Regions from separate parts of the Allomesorhizobium aridi genome, predicted to be linked through region 3. Evidence: predicted binding sites of a transcription regulator. Region 3 holds the regulator's gene; each other region holds the start of a gene.
The links. Region 3 encodes PhoB, which activates phosphate uptake and scavenging genes when phosphate is short. Its sites were predicted from a motif close to TGTCATNNANCTGTCAT; they were not measured.
Positions count from the first base shown of each region.

Region 1: ACG873_RS06885 (LTA synthase family protein) is a predicted target of PhoB. The motif match lies at 1,787-1,803, and genes of this name have one in related genera.
Region 2: ACG873_RS04065 (DUF4956 domain-containing protein) is a predicted target of PhoB. The motif match lies at 2,519-2,535, and genes of this name have one in related genera.
Region 4: ACG873_RS23085 (NAD-glutamate dehydrogenase) is a predicted target of PhoB. The motif match lies at 2,367-2,383, and genes of this name have one in related genera.

Region 1 is NZ_CP171729.1:1,014,969-1,019,170, reverse strand. Features, by position in the region: gene fabG (3-oxoacyl-[acyl-carrier-protein] reductase) at 1-642, opposite strand, end outside; gene fabD (ACP S-malonyltransferase) at 706-1,647, opposite strand; gene ACG873_RS06885 (LTA synthase family protein) at 1,832-3,757, shown strand; gene ACG873_RS06880 (pilus assembly protein TadG-related protein) at 3,796-4,202, opposite strand, start outside.
Region 2 is NZ_CP171729.1:446,683-450,884, reverse strand. Features, by position in the region: partial or broken gene ACG873_RS04075 (hypothetical protein) at 1-160, opposite strand, end outside; gene recQ (DNA helicase RecQ) at 405-2,207, shown strand; gene ACG873_RS04065 (DUF4956 domain-containing protein) at 2,748-3,341, shown strand; gene ACG873_RS04060 (polyphosphate polymerase domain-containing protein) at 3,319-4,149, shown strand.
Region 3 is NZ_CP171729.1:3,939,618-3,943,819, forward strand. Features, by position in the region: gene xylF (D-xylose ABC transporter substrate-binding protein) at 1-557, opposite strand, end outside; gene ACG873_RS21435 (ROK family protein) at 734-1,975, shown strand; gene phoB (phosphate regulon transcriptional regulator PhoB) at 1,979-2,668, opposite strand; gene phoU (phosphate signaling complex protein PhoU) at 2,694-3,401, opposite strand; gene pstB (phosphate ABC transporter ATP-binding protein PstB) at 3,424-4,202, opposite strand, start outside.
Region 4 is NZ_CP171729.1:4,271,382-4,275,583, forward strand. Features, by position in the region: gene ACG873_RS23085 (NAD-glutamate dehydrogenase) at 1-2,269, opposite strand, end outside; gene ACG873_RS23090 (peroxidase-related enzyme) at 2,387-2,950, shown strand; gene ACG873_RS23095 (LysE family translocator) at 3,023-3,634, opposite strand.

The DNA of each region.
Region 1 (4,202 bases), 2.9 Mb from region 3:
CGCGCCGGTGCCCATGCGCCTGGCCGGGATGGCGGCCATGATCGCTTCCTTCTGCTTGTCGTTCAGCTTGTCGGTCATGGCCGATTCGATGAAGCCCGGCGCCACGCAATTCACCGTCACGCCGCGCGTCGCGATCTCCTGCGCCAGCGATTTCGACATGCCGATCATGCCTGCCTTGGAGGCGCAGTAGTTCGCCTGGCCGGGATTGCCGGTGACGCCGACCACCGAGGTGATGTTGATGATGCGGCCGTTGCGGCGGCGCATCATCGGATGGGTCAATTCCCGGGTGAGCCTAAACACCGCCGTCAGGTTGACTTCCATCACCGCATCCCAATCCGCGTCCGACATGCGGACAAAAAGCCCATCCTTGGTGATGCCGGCATTGTTGACCAGTATGTCGACGCCTTCGAGATCGGCTTCGGCCTTTGCGCCAAGCGCCTTGACCTCGTCGCGATTCGACAGGTTCGCCGGATATATTTTCACGCGGTCGCCGAGCTCGGCGGCCAGCGCCTCCAGCTTCTCCACCCGCGTGCCGTGCAGGCCGACCATCGCGCCCTGCGCATGCAGCGCGCGCGCCACCGCCTCGCCGATACCCCCGCTCGCCCCGGTGACGAGCGCCTTGCGGCCGGTCAGATCAAACATTTTTGACTCCCGTTCCAATTGATAGGGCACTCCCTTGGTAAGGGAGTGTTCTAGCTTAATCGTTCACCCTAACGCCGCAACCGCCGCCTCGACATCGGCCGGATTGTTGATCGCGCTGGTAGCGATCTCCTTGTTGATCCGCCGCGCCAGTCCTGAGAGCACTTTCCCTGCTCCCACTTCGTAAAGTGTCGTCACGCCATTGGCGCCGAACCATTCCACCGTCTCGCGCCAGCGCACGCGGCCGGTCACCTGCTCGACGAGGCGGGCGACGATCTGGTCCGGATCGCTAAGCGGCGTCGCCGAGACGTTCGACACCACTGGCACTGCCGGAGCACTTTTCTTCACGCTGGCCAGCGCTTCGCGCATCGTCTCTGCGGCCGGACCCATCAAAGCGGAGTGGAAGGGAGCGGAGACTGAAAGCATCAATGCCCGTTTGGCGCCTTTTTCGGTGCAGAGCCGGGCCGCGAGTTCGACCGCCGCCTTGGCGCCCGAAATCACCAGTTGTCCGCCGCCATTGTCGTTGGCGATCTGGCACACCGACCCCTTGGCGGCCTCCGTGCAGGCCGCCTCGACATCGCCCTGCTCCAGTCCGATGATCGCGGCCATTGCGCCTTCGCCGACCGGAACCGCAGCCTGCATCGCATCGCCGCGGATGCGGAGCAGCCGGGCGGCGTCGGCCACCGTGAACATGCCTGCGGCGGCAAGTGCGGAATATTCGCCGAGAGAATGGCCGGCAACATAGGAAACCTTGTCCTTCAGCGAGAAGCCTCGCGCCTCAAGCGCCCGCACCGCTGCGAGGGACACCGCCATCAGCGCGGGCTGCGCGTTGGCGGTCAGCGTCAAGGTCTCTTCCGGCCCTTCCCACATGATTTTCGAGAGCTTCTGGCCGAGCGCGTCATCAACCTCGTCGAATACCCGGCGTGCCTCGGGAAACGTGTCGGCGAGGTCCTTGCCCATTCCGACGGCCTGGCTCCCCTGCCCCGGAAAAGTGAATGCGACGGCCATGATCTCGCTCCGCGATTTCTTCTCCGCTGCCGTGTGGCGTGACGCGGGCCGGCGAGTCAAGCCCGTGCCTCCTGCTTTGGAACAAAGCGCTGCTGAACTTCTTATTTCCGCCACACGCGCTAGCTTCTGTGACGGAACAATGACAGTTGCATGACGTTTTTTATTACGCATTGAGGACATTAAGTTGGCAAAGATTGTCGCAGACCGGGTTTCGGCGACGCGGGAAGCCTCGGGAAAAGGGAATTTGGCCGAAACGCGGCGACGTGTCCGTCTATTGCGCATTGCCGGTTCGGCGGCGTTGACGCTCCTGGTTTCGGCAGTCCTGGTGTTTTCGGTCGAATGGATCGTGCGCGGCTCGCTCCCCGAAACGCTGCTTTTCTTCCAGCAGCCGTTCCGCCCCGGCTGGACCACCATCATCCTGTTTGCGCTGCTCATCGTCTTTTTCGACGCCCTGCTCGGCCGCGCCTATCACGCGCTGCTGGTGGTCGCGCCCGCTGTCCTGTTCCTAGCCTTTGTGGGTCATCAGAAAGCGCATTACCTCGGCGATCCGCTCTACCCGACCGATTTCCTCTATGCGCGCCAGATCGTGGAACTGACGCCGCTGCTGGTTCGCGAGCGCCCGCTGCTGGCAATCATGCTCGTCGTCACCACGATCGCCGCGATCGCGCTTCTGGTGGCGCTCTGGCGATTCTGGCGGCGCAAGGTTCCCGCCCTGCCGATGCGCGCCCGCGCCGCGCGGCTCGCGGTCGCTTTGCCGGCGTTGCTGTTCTTCGGCTCGATCATGGATTACGCGACCTTCTCCTGGGCGCGCGACCGGCTTCAGATCATCCCGATGATGTGGGACCAGAAGGAAAACTACGCCTCGAACGGCTTCGCCATCGCCTTTGCGCTCAACGTGCCGATGGCCAAGGTCAAGGCCCCTGAGGGCTATTCAAAGGAGGCGATAGAGGCCGTCAGGCGCCCCGTGGCCTCGGCGTCGGTTCCGCCGGAACGGCCCGACATCATCATCGTGATGAGCGAATCGTTCTGGGATCCCACCCGGCTGCCGGGCGTCACGATCACGCCCGACCCGGTTTCCAATGTCCGCGCGGTGCAGTCCGGGCATGTGTTTTCGCCGGAATTCGGCGGTATGACGGCCAATGTCGAATTCGAGGCGCTGACCGGCTTCTCAAATGCCTTCCTGCCCTATGGCAGCATTCCCTATCAGCAATATGTCCGCGAGCCACTGCCCTCGCTCGCCACCTTCCTGAAGAGTCAGGGTTACGCCACCCGCGCAATCCACCCGTTCGAAGGCTGGTTCTGGAATCGCACGCCGGTTTATGAGGCATTCGGCTTCGACAGCTTCATGTCGGAAGAGAACCTGCCGCCGCTGGCCACGCGCGGACCGCTCGTCTCCGATGCCGCCCTCACGGAAGAAATCATCCGCCAGGCCGAAGTGACCGCCGAGCCGTTCTTCTTCTTCGCCGTGACGCTGCAGAGCCATGGCCCCTACGAGCCGAACCGCTACCCCACCACCAGCCACAAGGTCGAAACCTCGGTGAGCGCCTGGAGCAGGGGTTCGATCCTGACCTTCGCCGAGGGAGCCGCCGATGCCGACCAGGGCCTGGCTCGGCTGATCGAGTGGGCTGAAAAGCGAGAGCGCCCAACCGTCATCGCCTTCTTCGGCGACCATTTGCCGCCGCTCGGCCCCGTCTTCGTCGAGACCGGGTTCATGAAAAACCCGGTCGCCGAGCGCAAGGCGCCACTCGCGAAAATGCGCATCCAGCACGAAACGCCGCTGGTGATCTGGTCGAACCGCAAGGGTCCGGTCGACCATCTCGGCTCGATCAGCCCGTCCTTCCTGCCGCTCCACGTGCTGGAGACGGCCGGCATGAGCCACCCCTATTACACCGGCTTCCTCGGCGAGATGCGCCAGCGTTATCGCGTCGTGGACCGCAACGTGCTCGTGACGCCGCGGGGCATGGCGACATTCGACTGGGGGCGGGCGAAGGAGATCGATCCGGCTATCCGCGACTTCCGCCTGCTGCAATTCGACATCATGTTCGGCAAGCGCCACGGCGAGAAGGCTTTCTTCCCGGCGCCGAAAAAGGAAAAGCGAAGCACTAGTTGAGTCCTGGTGAAGGCTGTGAAGGCAATTTGCCTGCCCCGTCAGTTTGTAACCGCAAGCTGGGAGATTGAGTAGCTGATCTGCTTGAAGGCGGCCTTGAGCTGTTCGGGGTTCTTCGTCGGATAGTAGTCGGCCGTGCTTGTGGCGCAGGCGCTGTAGAGATCGCGGTTTTTCTGAGAATCGGCGCCCAGAACCACGGTAAAGATCCGCACGTCCTTATCCTTCAGCGACGTGCATGCGCCAAGGGTCAGCTTGTTTACATTGTCCAGCGCCGTGTTCCGGTTGGTCGTTCCCATGCGACCCGTGTCGAGAAAATTGTATGAGCCGTAATCCGACTTGTTGATCAGGGCGTTCGCCGCGCCGAACACGTTGTTGTCGCCGTCGGTGAATACTACGACCATTTTGGTGGTTTCCTTGGCGTCGAAGGGATTTCCTTGCGTGTATGGCT
Region 2 (4,202 bases), 2.7 Mb from region 3:
CGCCAAGCGGGTTCTTGAGCCCCACCGTGACGGCCGCGTTGAGCAAAAGATCGCGCGCTATGATGCCGATTGCGCCAAGAAGCAGAAGTTGCGGCCAGAAGCGGGCGAGAAGACCGGCCGTCAGCGAGAGCGGCCGGAGCATGTCCTCGATCGTCGTCATGCCCTTGCATAGCCGAGCATCGTCGGGTTTCACAACGCCAATGTTGCGACAACGGATCACGAACTTCGTAGATGATGCAAGATGCAGGCTAGCCGAACCAAGGGAATCGCTTCATCTCGGCTAACCTTCATCGCTCGGTTAATATGCTGGAGGCGAAATTGCTCAGCAGGAAGGTCGCTGGGCGCTCTTCACCTCGCAAAACTGTTATTAGGCGTGGTCTTTCTGATTCTTGCCACAGGTTACCGTGACCGCCGATCCCGCGCATATTCTGAAAGCCGTTTATGGCTACGATGCATTTCGTGGACCTCAGGCGGAGATCGTCGACCATGTGATGGCCGGCAACAACGCCTTTGTCTTGATGCCGACGGGCGGCGGCAAATCGCTTTGCTATCAGATCCCGGCGATGGCCCGGCCCGGCATGGGCCTCGTAGTCTCACCGCTGATCGCTCTGATGGCCGATCAGGTGGCTGCCTTGCGTCAATCAGGAGTCAGGGCCGCCGCGCTCAACTCCGATCTGACAGGCGATGAGCGGCGCGCGTTGTGGCGAAACGTATCCGACGGCGCTCTGGACCTCCTCTACGTAGCCCCTGAGACGCTGCTCAGATCCGGCATATTGGAGCAGCTTGGCCAAGTGCCCCTGTCGCTGATCGCGATCGACGAAGCGCATTGCCTGTCGCAGTGGGGACACGATTTCCGTCCCTCGTACCGCCAGCTCGACGCTCTGGTCGCGCTGTTCCCCGACACTCCGCGCATGGCGCTGACGGCCACCGCCGACGCTCCGACACGGGCTGAAATCCTGGCGCATCTCAAGATCGCGGAAAGCGATGCCTTCGTCGCCGGCTTTGATCGACCCAACATCCGCTACGCCATGGAGGAGAAAGACAATCCGAGGGGGCAGTTGAAGCGCTTCCTGAAGAGCCATGAGGGCGAAAGCGGCATCGTCTACTGTCTGTCGAAACGAAAGACCGAGGAGACGGCGGCCTGGCTCTCCACGCAAGGCTATAACGCGCTCCCCTATCATGGCGGCATGGACAAGGCAGCGCGCGAGGGGAACCAGACGCGCTTCCAGCGCGACGAGGCCGTCATCATGGTGGCCACGATCGCATTCGGTATGGGCATCGACAAGCCGGATGTGCGGTTCGTCGCCCATGTCGATCTGCCAGGCAGCATAGAGGCCTATTATCAGGAGACCGGTCGTGCCGGGCGCGATGGCCTGCCTTCGGACACCCTGATGCTCTATGGCCATGAAGACATTGCTTTGCGCAGTCGCTTCATCGAAGAATCGAATGCACCCGAACAGCGCAAGCGTATGGAACGGCAAAAGCTCGATGCGCTCCTTGGGTTGGCCGAGACGGCGGGCTGTCGCCGCCAGGCGCTGCTCTCTTATTTCGGCGACCGCTGCGAACCTTGCGGCAACTGCGATACCTGTGCCGAGCCGCCAAGGCTGTTCGACGGTACGATCGCCACGCAGAAAATCCTGTCGTGCATTCACAGGACCGGCGAACGCTTCGGCCAGGCCTACATCGTCGATGTCCTATTGGGTGCTCAGGATGAACGCATCATGCAGTTCGGCCACGACCGCGTCTCCACCTATGGCATCGGCAAGGAGCACGACGGCCGCACCTGGCGCGCGATCTTGCGTCAGTTGATTGCGCTACGACTGATTGACGTTGACCTGAGCGGCCATGGCGGGCTGTCGATCTCGGACGCGGGCCGCCAGTTCCTGCGCGAAAAGCGGATGCTCATGCTGCGTACGCCGCCACCGCCGCGCGCCCGGCGCGAAAAGGTCTCTCGCAACAGCCCACCTGCCGCCCTGCCACACGCCGATCGTGGACTGTTCGAGGCATTACGCGCAAAACGCATGGAAATCGCCCGAACGCAGAATGTGCCGCCCTATGTGATCTTTCATGACCGGACGCTGATCGAATTGGCCGCGGCCCGCCCCGCCTCGCGTGCGGAAATGGCCGGTGTTCCAGGTGTCGGCGAGGCCAAACTGGAGCGTTATGGCCCCGCCTTTCTCGCGGTGATTGCCGAGCACGCTGGATAAAGACGGTTCGAAGCGGTTGCCCACGCGCTGGAGGCACGCGGGAGCCCGATTGACCTGACGGCGGACCGCCTCGTGCTCATCCCCTGCACGTTTTCCAAATTCTCTACGAAGACCGGTTCCTGCGATCGGGCGGCATCGAAAAACCGTTAGATTTCCGGATGGCTGCGAGGTCCTGATCGAGCATGTTTCGAGCGCGGCTGGGACACCGGCTCTTACCCTCCTCTCACCTGAAGTTTGTCAAATTCTAATCTAGGGTGCCCCAAAATCTAGCCAAACTCCCACGAAGCTTTAGCCGGCTAGCTTCATAAATCTGTCATCGGACTGTCACACCTCCGAATGCGTTCCCGACAAGTCGTTGATCCTGGAAGGTTAAGCGACGCCGCCGCATTCCGCAGCCTCTGACTTTCCGACCGGAATGGAGCGGGATCGTCCCGTTTTCCATTCAGCGCCGCCTATGGCGTCACGAGAAGCAGGAGCTGAAATGCACCCCGTTCCACTTATCCCGGCAGCATCGCCAGGCGCCCCAATGGCGAGGGCGCGATGAACTCCTTTTTCATGCAAGCCCTTCAGGACCCGCTGGCGGCTCAGGCGATCAGGTTCGCGCTGAACCTCGTTGGAATGACGCTTCTTACGTTCGGCATGTATTACCGGCGCTATCGGGACAAGGAGCTGGTGACGGCTGCCGCTCTGTTCAACATCTTCGTTTTTGCGGTGCTTACCGTCCTGTCTTCGGTGAATTTCAGCGTTGCCGCGGGCTTTGGCCTGTTCGCTATCCTGGCGCTCTTCACACTGCGCTCGGAGCCGCTCAGCAAAACCGAGATGACCTATTTCTTCGGCAGCGTCGCCATCGCAGTCATCTCATCCGTGCAGGGAACGACGCTGCCCTTCGCGGCGATGATCGTTTTGTTCGTGCTCGTCGGCGCCTACGTGGTCGACCACCCGAAGATGCTGCAATCGGTCAGCGGGGCGAAGGTCACGCTCGACAAAATCCACCTGACGCTGCTGTCGGACCCCGAAACCATGCGCGCCGAACTCTCGGAGCGGCTGGGGGTCACGGTGCTGTCTTATCAGGTTCTGCAACTCGACTACATCACGGAAATGGCGAGGCTCAATGTCTTCTATCGCAAACACTGACGCGCGCCTGGAGCAGGTTTTCGACCCGATCAGCCTCGCTGCCCTCAACTCCAAGGCCGAGATGCTGGAGCGGCTCGACAACAAATACGTCACCCGCGCGGGCATACTGCATCGCGCCGCTGCCGAACTGGCAAGGCGCTTCGATATTCTGGAAATCGAGGGCCGCCGGTCGTTCACCTATGAAACCTGCTATTTCGACGATGCGGACCGGCGCAGCTATTTCGACCACCATCAGGGTCGGCGGCAGCGGGCGAAAGTCCGGATCCGGAAATATGCCGATGCAGGGCTTTGTTTCGTCGAGGTGAAGCTCAAGGATAAGCGCGGCGCGACGATCAAGAAGCGGCTGCCTTATGATGCCGGTAAATTCGGCATTCTCAACAAGACGGCGCTCGCCTACGTGCACGAAGTCTATTTCGACCAGTATCGCCAGGAGTTTCCGTACGCGCTCTCACGCGTCCTCGACATGCGCTATGTCCGCATGACACTCGTGGCGAAGGACGGCGGCGAGCGCATGACGATCGACAGCGGGATGCGGTTTTTCGCTCCCGGCTCGTCGCACGCCGTCAGTGATGATCACTTCATCCTGGAAACGAAATCCGCAAACGGCAACGGGATAGCCGATCGCCTCCTGCGCGCAATGCACCAGCACCCCACCAAGCACTGCTCGAAATATTGCACCGGCATAGCCATCCTCAATCAGGGAACGAGGCACAACAAGTTCCTTCCCGCCCTTCGCAAGCTCGGGATCGTGCCCGCGCCGCAAACGGCTGAGGTCGTCCCCGGGCAAGAGATCGAGGTCGCCGCATGATACATCGCAAAGGAATTGGCCCAATGACCAAGCGAAACAGATTTGGCCGCTTG
Region 3 (4,202 bases):
TCGCCGACATTCTTGATCTTGCCGGCGTCGATTGCTTCCTTGAGCACTTCCATCTGGCCGGCGAACAGGAAATCGGCGTTCGGATCGGAGCCCGAACCCTTGATGAAGACGTAGTTGCCTTCCGGCTTCACGGCGAACACGCCCTTGGCCTGCAAGCGGCCGACTTCCTTGTTGTCGAAGGTCAGGTAGAAGGCGTCCTTGTTTTCGATCAGGCGATCGTAGCCGACCACCGGAATGCCCTCGGCGACCGCCTTCTCGACGGCCGGCGCAATCGCGCTCGAATCCTGCGCCAGGATGATCAGCGCGTTGGCGCCCTGGCCGATCAGGCTTTCGACATCGGTGAGCTGCTTGCCCGGATTGGACTGGGCATCCGCGGAGATGTACTTGTCGCCGGCTGCTTCGAGCGCCGCCTTGATCGCCGCCTCGTCAGTCTTCCAGCGCTCTTCCTGGAAGTTGGACCAGGATACGCCAATGATCTTGTCCTTCGCCTCGGCCACTGCCGCAAGCGACACGGTCATCGCCACACCCGCCAGAATGGCGGTTGCAAATTTTTTCATGATTACCTCCCTAGTGCGCCCGGAGGCGCATTGAACGTCGTCCGAAGCTCTTTTTTCGAGCCTCGAAAAAAGAATGACGCATGCGGCGACTTCTGTCAATATTGTTGCGGCGCTGTTGACGGACCTTGGCTTGGAAGGGAAGGTCTGCGGCGGCAGCCGCGGGAGGATTGCAGGAAATGTCGGTCGGAATCCGTCACGACGATTTGCGCAGGCGCAACCGCGCAATGGTCATCTCGGCGGTGCGCCGCGCCTTCCAGCCGTCGCGCACCGAGATCGCTCGCGCCACCGGCCTCAGCCACTCCACGATATCGGCGATTTCGTCGGACCTGATCGCCGAGGGCATCCTGGCCGAGACCAAAAGCGGCGAGGCGGTTTCGCTGAAGCGGGGACGGCCGCAGGTAGCACTGGCGCTGAAGCCTGAAGCGGCAGCCGTCGTCACCATCGTCCTGGCGCTGAATTTCCTTTCCGTCGCCGTTGTCGACTATGCCGGCCAGACGGTCACCAGCGAGCAGCGCAAGCTGTCGACGCTGACCTTGCCCGAGGACGAGCTGATAGGCGAATGCCTGGCGATGGTGCGGCGGCGGCTCGGCGCAGCGGGCGGAAGGCGCATCATGCGCATGGTGCTTGCCGTCCAGGGCACGACCGACGCCGGGCGGCGCACCATGCTGTGGTCGCCGATCACCCCGCATTCGGGCATCGGCTTCGCCGATACGCTCGAAGGCGAGTTCGGCATTCCGGTGACGGTCGAGAACGACTGCAACATGATCGCCGAGGCGCTGAAGTGGCGCGATCCCGAGCGCTACCGCGACGATTTCATCGCGATCCTGCTGTCGCACGGCATCGGCATGGGCCTGGTGCTGAAGGGCGAGCTTTTCACCGGCACTCAATCTTCAGGCGGCGAGTTCGGGCACATGATCCACCGTCCCGATGGCGCTCTTTGCCGCTGCGGACGCCGCGGCTGCGTCGAGGCCTATGCCGGCAATTACGCGATCTGGCGGGCCGCCCGTCAATCGAGCGAGGACGAGGAGCCGGTAGCCGACATCAGCGACGCCGACATGAAAGCGCTCGCGGCAACCGCCCGCGCGAAAGAAGGGCCCGAGCGCGAGGCGTTCCGTCGGGCCGGCGAGGCGATCGGCTTCGGCCTAGGCAGCCTGTTCGCGCTCATCGACCCCGCCCCGGTGGCGATGGTCGGCATAGGCGCCGCCGCCTTCGACTTGATCGAGCCGCCTCTGCGCGAGGCGATCGCCAGAACCGCCGGCGGCCAGCATTCAGGCGCGATCTCCTTCGCCGTCGAGCCGGACGAGGTTCCGCTGATCCGCGAAGGCTGCGCCATGCGCGCGCTGACCCTCATCGACCAGGAAATCTTCGCCGCCGGCGCGCCAACGGAAACGCCTGCCAGGAAGACCGAAGTGGCGTAAACGCTATTCCTCGCGGATTGCGTAGCCGGCGCCGCGGATGGTGCGGATGACGTCCGGCATGCGGCCGTTGTTGACCGCCTTGCGCAGCCGCCCGACATGCACGTCGACGGTACGCTCGTCGATATAGATCGTCTCGCCCCACACATTGTCGAGCAATTGCCCGCGCGAGAACACCCGGCCTGGATGCCGCATCATGAATTCCAGCAGCCGGAACTCGGTCGGCCCGAGCTTGACCTCGCTCTTCTTGCGGTAGACCCGGTGCGCCTCGCGGTCGAGAACGATGTCGCCGACCTTGAGCACGCTGGACAGCACCTCGGGCTTTGCCCGCCGCAGCAGCGCCTTGACCCGCGCCATGAATTCCGGCGTCGAGAACGGCTTGACCAGATAGTCGTCGGCGCCGGTGGCGAGCCCCCTGACGCGATCGCTTTCCTCGCCGCGGGCAGTCAGCATGATGATCGGCAGGCGCTCGGTTTCAGGTCGCATTCTTAGCCGGCGGCAGAGCTCGATGCCCGAAAGCGCCGGCAGCATCCAGTCCAGCACCAGAAGGTCCGGCACGTTCTCCTGCAGCCTTATCTCGGCCTCGTCGCCGCGCGGCACGATCTCGACCTGATAGCCTTCGGATTCCAGATTGTAGCGCAGGAGCACGCCCAGCGGCTCCTCGTCTTCGACAACCATGATTTTCGGAGCGATCATAAATGAAATCCCAATGCCGATTTGCTTACTCGGCCGACACCGTCTGCGTGGTCTCGTCGAGCTTCGGCCGGTTCGGCGGCAGTTGCGAACCGGTCATGACGAAATAGGCGTTTTCGGCGATGTTGGTGACATGGTCGCCTATGCGCTCGAGGTTCTTGGCGCAGAACAGGAGATGCGTGCAGGCGGTGATGTTGCGCGGGTCTTCCATCATGTAGGTCAGCAATTCGCGGAACACCGACGTGTATTTGACGTCGATCTTCTCGTCATCGGCGCGCAGCGTCTGCAGCGCCTCCGGTTCGCGCGCGACATATTTGTCGACCACGCCATGAACCTGGGCGAGCACCATCTGGGCCATGGCGTCGATGCTGTGCGAGAGGTCGCGCGGCGTCGCGCTCTGGCCGACAGCGCTGACGCGCTTGGCGATGTTCTTGGCGAGATCGCCTATACGCTCGAGATCGCCTGCCATGCGGATAGCGCCGAGCACGGCGCGCAGATCCTGCGCCATCGGCTGGCGCTTGGCGATCAGCGTGATGGCGCGGTCGTCGAGTTCGCGCTGCCTGGCGTCCATGATGGCGTCGTCGGAGATGACCCGCTGCGCCAGTGCATTGTCGGATGACAGAAGCGCCCTGATCGAAGCGCCGACCATCGCGCCGGCGAGATCGCCCATGTCGCGGATCAGCCGGTCGACATGCCCGAGTTCTTCGTCGAAAGAGGCAACCGTGTGCTCACCCATTCTATCGTCCTCGCCTTGTCACTCAGCCGAACCGGCCGGTGATATAGTCCTGCGTGCGTTTGTCGTCGGGGTTCGTGAACATTTTGTCGGTCGCACCCTCCTCGACCAGATAGCCGAGGTGGAACATGGCGGTGCGCTGCGAAACGCGGGCCGCCTGCTGCATCGAATGGGTGACGATGACAATCGTGTAGTTCTCGCGCAATTCATCGATCAGTTCCTCCACCCTGGCGGTGGCGATCGGGTCGAGTGCCGAGCACGGCTCGTCCATAAGGATCACTTCGGGCGAGACGGCAATTGCGCGCGCGATGCACAGGCGCTGCTGCTGGCCGCCGGATAGCCCGGTGCCGGATTCGAGCAGGCGGTCCTTCACCTCGTTGAACAGGCCGGCCTTCTTCAGGCTGGATTCGACGATGCCATCGAGATCCGTCTTGTTTTTCGCAAGGCCATGGATACGCGGGCCGTAGGCGACGTTCTCGTAGATCGACTTGGGAAACGGGTTGGGCTTCTGGAATACCATGCCGACGCGGGCGCGCAGTTCGACCACGTCGATCTTCGGATCGTAGACGTCCTCGCCGTCGAGCGTGATCTTGCCCGACACCCGCGCGATGTCGATCGTGTCGTTCATGCGGTTCAGACAGCGCAGGAAGGTCGACTTGCCGCAGCCGGACGGGCCGATCAACGCCGTCACCTGGTTTTCGCGAACATCGAGGTCGACATCGAACAGCGCGCGCTTCTCGCCGTAGTGAACATTGACCTTCTCACCCTTCATCTTGATCGGGGGCTCGTTGGTTCTCTGCGCCA
Region 4 (4,202 bases), 330 kb from region 3:
CCTTTTCTTTCGTTTCGGGAACGAAATGATTGCTGCGCAACGAGGATTCAACGAGATTGAGGTAGCGCCTGATGATGGTGTCGTCGTCGATATTGGGCACATCCTCCAGCGCATCCTTGATCTTGGCCTTGAGGTGCCGCGCCGTCACAACACCGTCGCGCTGCGCAGCCGGGTCGAACAGCGCCGCAAACATCGAATAGAGCCCGCGCGCGATATCGGGATAGCGGTTGAGCACGGCCGCGATGAAACCCTGGCTCTGCGGGATTCCGGCCTGCTGCAGGTAGCGGCCATAGGCTCGCAGGATCGCGATCTCGTTCGACCACAGGCCGGCCGTCTGGGCGAGACCGTTAAAGCCGTCATTATCGGCGTCGCCGCGCCACACCGACAGGAACACGTCCTCGAACAGCTTCCCGCCGTCCTTGAGGTCTATCGCCTGCCCGAAGGCGTTCTCCAGGTCCATGTCGTGCACGAACACCAGGCCGGTTTCGCGTTCGCCCACCTCGAAGGTGCGCTCGCTGATCACCCTGAAGCCGATATTCTCCAGCACCGGCACGCGGCGCGACAACGCCACCGGCGAGCCGAAATGGTAGATCTTCAGCGCCGCCTGTTCGGGCTTCTGGTCGCCGTGCCGGTAATAGTCGATGGCGATCGGATTGGCCTCGTCGAGCGCGGCGATGCGGCGGGCGTCGACCAGCGCCTCGGCCGCCGAGAAGCTGCCGCGATAACTTTCCGGAAATTTCGCGGCGATGGCCGACAGTTCCGGCCCTGCGCCCGAAGCGTCCGCCGCATCCCGCAACGCGTCCTCCCAGGTGCGGACGATGTCGCGGACTTCCGCTTCGATCTTCTTGGGGTCGACCTTCGGCGTCTTGCCTCCGGAGCGGCCGATGATGAAATGCACCCGCGCCAGGCCGCCTTCCGGGAAGGCGGGATAGTAGGCCGACAGCCTCCCCTCGAACACGTTCTTCAGGTAGTCGCCGATGCGTACCCGCGCGCGGCTGTCGTAGCGGTCGCGCGGCACGAACGCCAGGATCGAGACGAAGCGGTCGAACTGGTCGACCCGTACCAGGGCCCGCACGCGCGGCCGCTCCACCAGCCCGAGGATCGCTTCGGCATGCTTGCGCAGCGTCGGCACCGTGATCTGGAAAAGTTCGTCGCGCGGATAGGATTCGAGCACGTTGATCAGCGCCTTGCCCGAGTGGTCGCCCGGGTCGAAGCCGGATTTGGCGATCACCTTCTGCGCCTTGGATCGAAGATAGGGGATCTTCATCACCGAGCGCGTATAGGCGGTCGACGTGAACAGGCCGACTATGCGCAGTTCCCCCGAAAGCGCGCCCTTCTTGTCGTAAGTCTTGACCCCGATGTAGTCGAGATAGATGCGGCGGTGGACGACCGACTTGGCATTGGCCTTGGTCACGATCAGCGGATCGGGCCCGTGCAGGAAGGCGCGGATTTCGGGCGTCGTCGTCGCGCCTTCGATCTCACGCCGCAGCACCATCACGTTGGGATCGTGCAATATGCCCAAGCCGGGGCTGGATGCGCGCTCCAGCGTGCCGCTCTTCTCGCCGCCCTTGTAGGCAAACTCGCGCATGCCGAGAAAGGTGAAATTGTCGTCGCGCAGCCATTCCAGGAACGCTATCGCCTCCGTCACCGCGTCCTTGTCGAGCGGTATCGGGGCATAGCGAAATTCCAGGATCGCCTGGTCGAGCCGCGCCAGCATCGGCTTCCAGTCGCTGACCGCGTGGCGGACCTGCCCGAGCACGCGCGCCAGCCTGTCGCGCAGCGCATGGGCCTCTTCTGTGGAAAGCCTGCCTATATGGACGTGGATGACGCTCAGGCGATCGGCGTCGTGGTCCTTGGCAAAGCCGCCGTCGCCGAGGATCTCCTCGACGCCATGCTTCCCGTGCCTGACCACGATCACCGGATGCGTGACCAGCGCCGGCTCGCCCGCCGTGTCGGTGATCTCGCCCAGCACCGAATCGAACAGGAAGGGCATGTTGTCGTTGACTACGGTGATAACCGTCACCGGCCGCCCGTCGCGCACCATGCCGGCGGCGCTGTCGATTGCGATGACGCTCTCGCCCTTGTGGTGCTTCGTGACCGCGCGATAGGCAAGTTCGGCGGCCTTGGCGAGAACGGCAGGCTCATAGGCGGCGACGTCTTCGGCGGGCGTGCGCGCATGCAGGTATTCCGCCAGCCGCGCCGGCCCGTCTATTGCTTTAGGTGTGGGGAGTCTCGGTGCCGCCGCTTTGGCCTTGGCGCTGGATGCCATGATGCTTAAACCTCCCCCGGTCCCATGCTTTTGCGTCTATCGTAGCAGATGAACCGCATTTGGCGACACGCGCATTGGCGCAAAATGCAAACTTCTGATGAAAGGGAGATGACGGCCATGAACGAGCGCATCCATGCACTGGAGCTTCCCGCCGCCGGGTTGAGCGAGGCCACGCAGGCCTATTTCGCCAAATGCGAGGAGAAGCTCGGGATCGTCCCGAACGTCCTCCTCTCCTACGCTTTCGACGAAAAGAAGCTGCGCGCCTTCACCGACACCTACAACGACCTGATGCTCGGCGATTCCGGCCTGTCCAAGCTCGAGCGCGAGATGATCGCGGTCGTCGTCTCCTCGATCAACCACTGCTACTACTGCCTCACCGCGCATGGCGCGGCGGTGCGCCAGCTGTCCGGCGATCCGGAGCTGGGCGAGATGATGGTGATGAATTACCGCGCGGCAGCGCTTTCGCCGCGCCACAAGGCGATGCTGGATTTTTCCGCCAAGCTCACGGAAGAGCCTGCGAAGATCGAGGAGAGCGACCGCGCAGCGTTGCGCGAGGCCGGCTTTTCCGACCGCGACATCTGGGACATCGCCTCCACGGCCGCCTTCTTCAACATGTCGAACCGCCTCGCCGCTGCGATCGATATGCGGCCCAACGCCGAATATCACGCAATGGCGCGGTGACGCTTCTCCCCGTCGCTATAGGGAGAAGATTTCGGCAGGCAGGGCGGCATGCGCTTATGCCCGCAGCCACTCTCACCGCGTCGCGATAGCCGCCGCCGCACCCGCCATGGTGGTTGCGCTGACCCGGTTGGCGATCTTCATGGCCCGTTGGCTCTTGAGCAGTTTTCGCGCCTGCGCGGCAGCGATCACCCAGACGGCGTCGATGGCGATGAGCACGACGGCCATGGTCAGCGTCAGCTCCAGCCAGCCGACCAGCGTCACCGAAGCGAGGTCGATGATGGTCGGCAGCAGCGCCAGGTAGAACATCATGATCTTGGGATTGCCGAGCGTCACCGCCATGCCGGCGAAGAACAGCCTGAAGGGCGTATCTTCGCGCGGCATGTCGCCGTCGCGGACCGCGACCGGCGCGGTCCACATTTTCCAGGCGAGATAAGCCAGGTAGGCGACGCCGGCCCATTTCACGATGACGAATGCAACATGAAAGGTCTGCGCCACGAAGGCCAGGCCGAACACGGCCAGCGACAGCCAGATCGCCTCGCCGATCCACATCGCCGCAAGGAAGGGCAGCACGTCGCGGAACCCTTTGGAAATCACCCGCGCGACCAGCGCGGCGATGCTTGGTCCTGGCGACCCCGCGGCGACAAACAGCGCGCCCGCGAAGATGAGAAGCGAGGTGAGTTCCATTGCGATGCTCCGTTGACAAGCTGCCTCATGATAACCTGACGGTTGGCCTGAGGGAATTGCCCCCGTGCCGGCAAGTCGCAACGGCTGCGATTGGCGCGATTGTGTTGAAGAAGTCGCCGCGTTTTTTCAACAGAATCGGCGCGAAACTGGCTATCCATTCGTCATCCTCGGGCGGAGCAGGAGCAAAGCGACGCAGCGGAGAGACAAGGATCCATGCTGTATCGTCGCGGCAGTGCTCCGGCAGTCCAGAACGCGATTTCCCGAAAGCGGCAACGACACCCACTCACGAAGTGTGGACAAAGCCAGTCCGCTCCTGGTCGATTTTCGCCGCTGCCGAAGTTTCCTTGCAACGATTTCAAGCGCTTGGCGATTTGGCAAAGGAATCTTTTATCCACACCCCCTGCCACTTCCACCATACTGCATCCCGGCAGCTTGCTGGTGGGAACGGGTGTGCACGACCGGCATCCAGGCAAGTGTGGCGCCGGAGATGATCCCCGCATGGTCGTGCGGGGCGCTCCGGCCCCGGGTCGAACCTGTGCGCCCGCTCCTTGTCCCAGAATACCGGGAC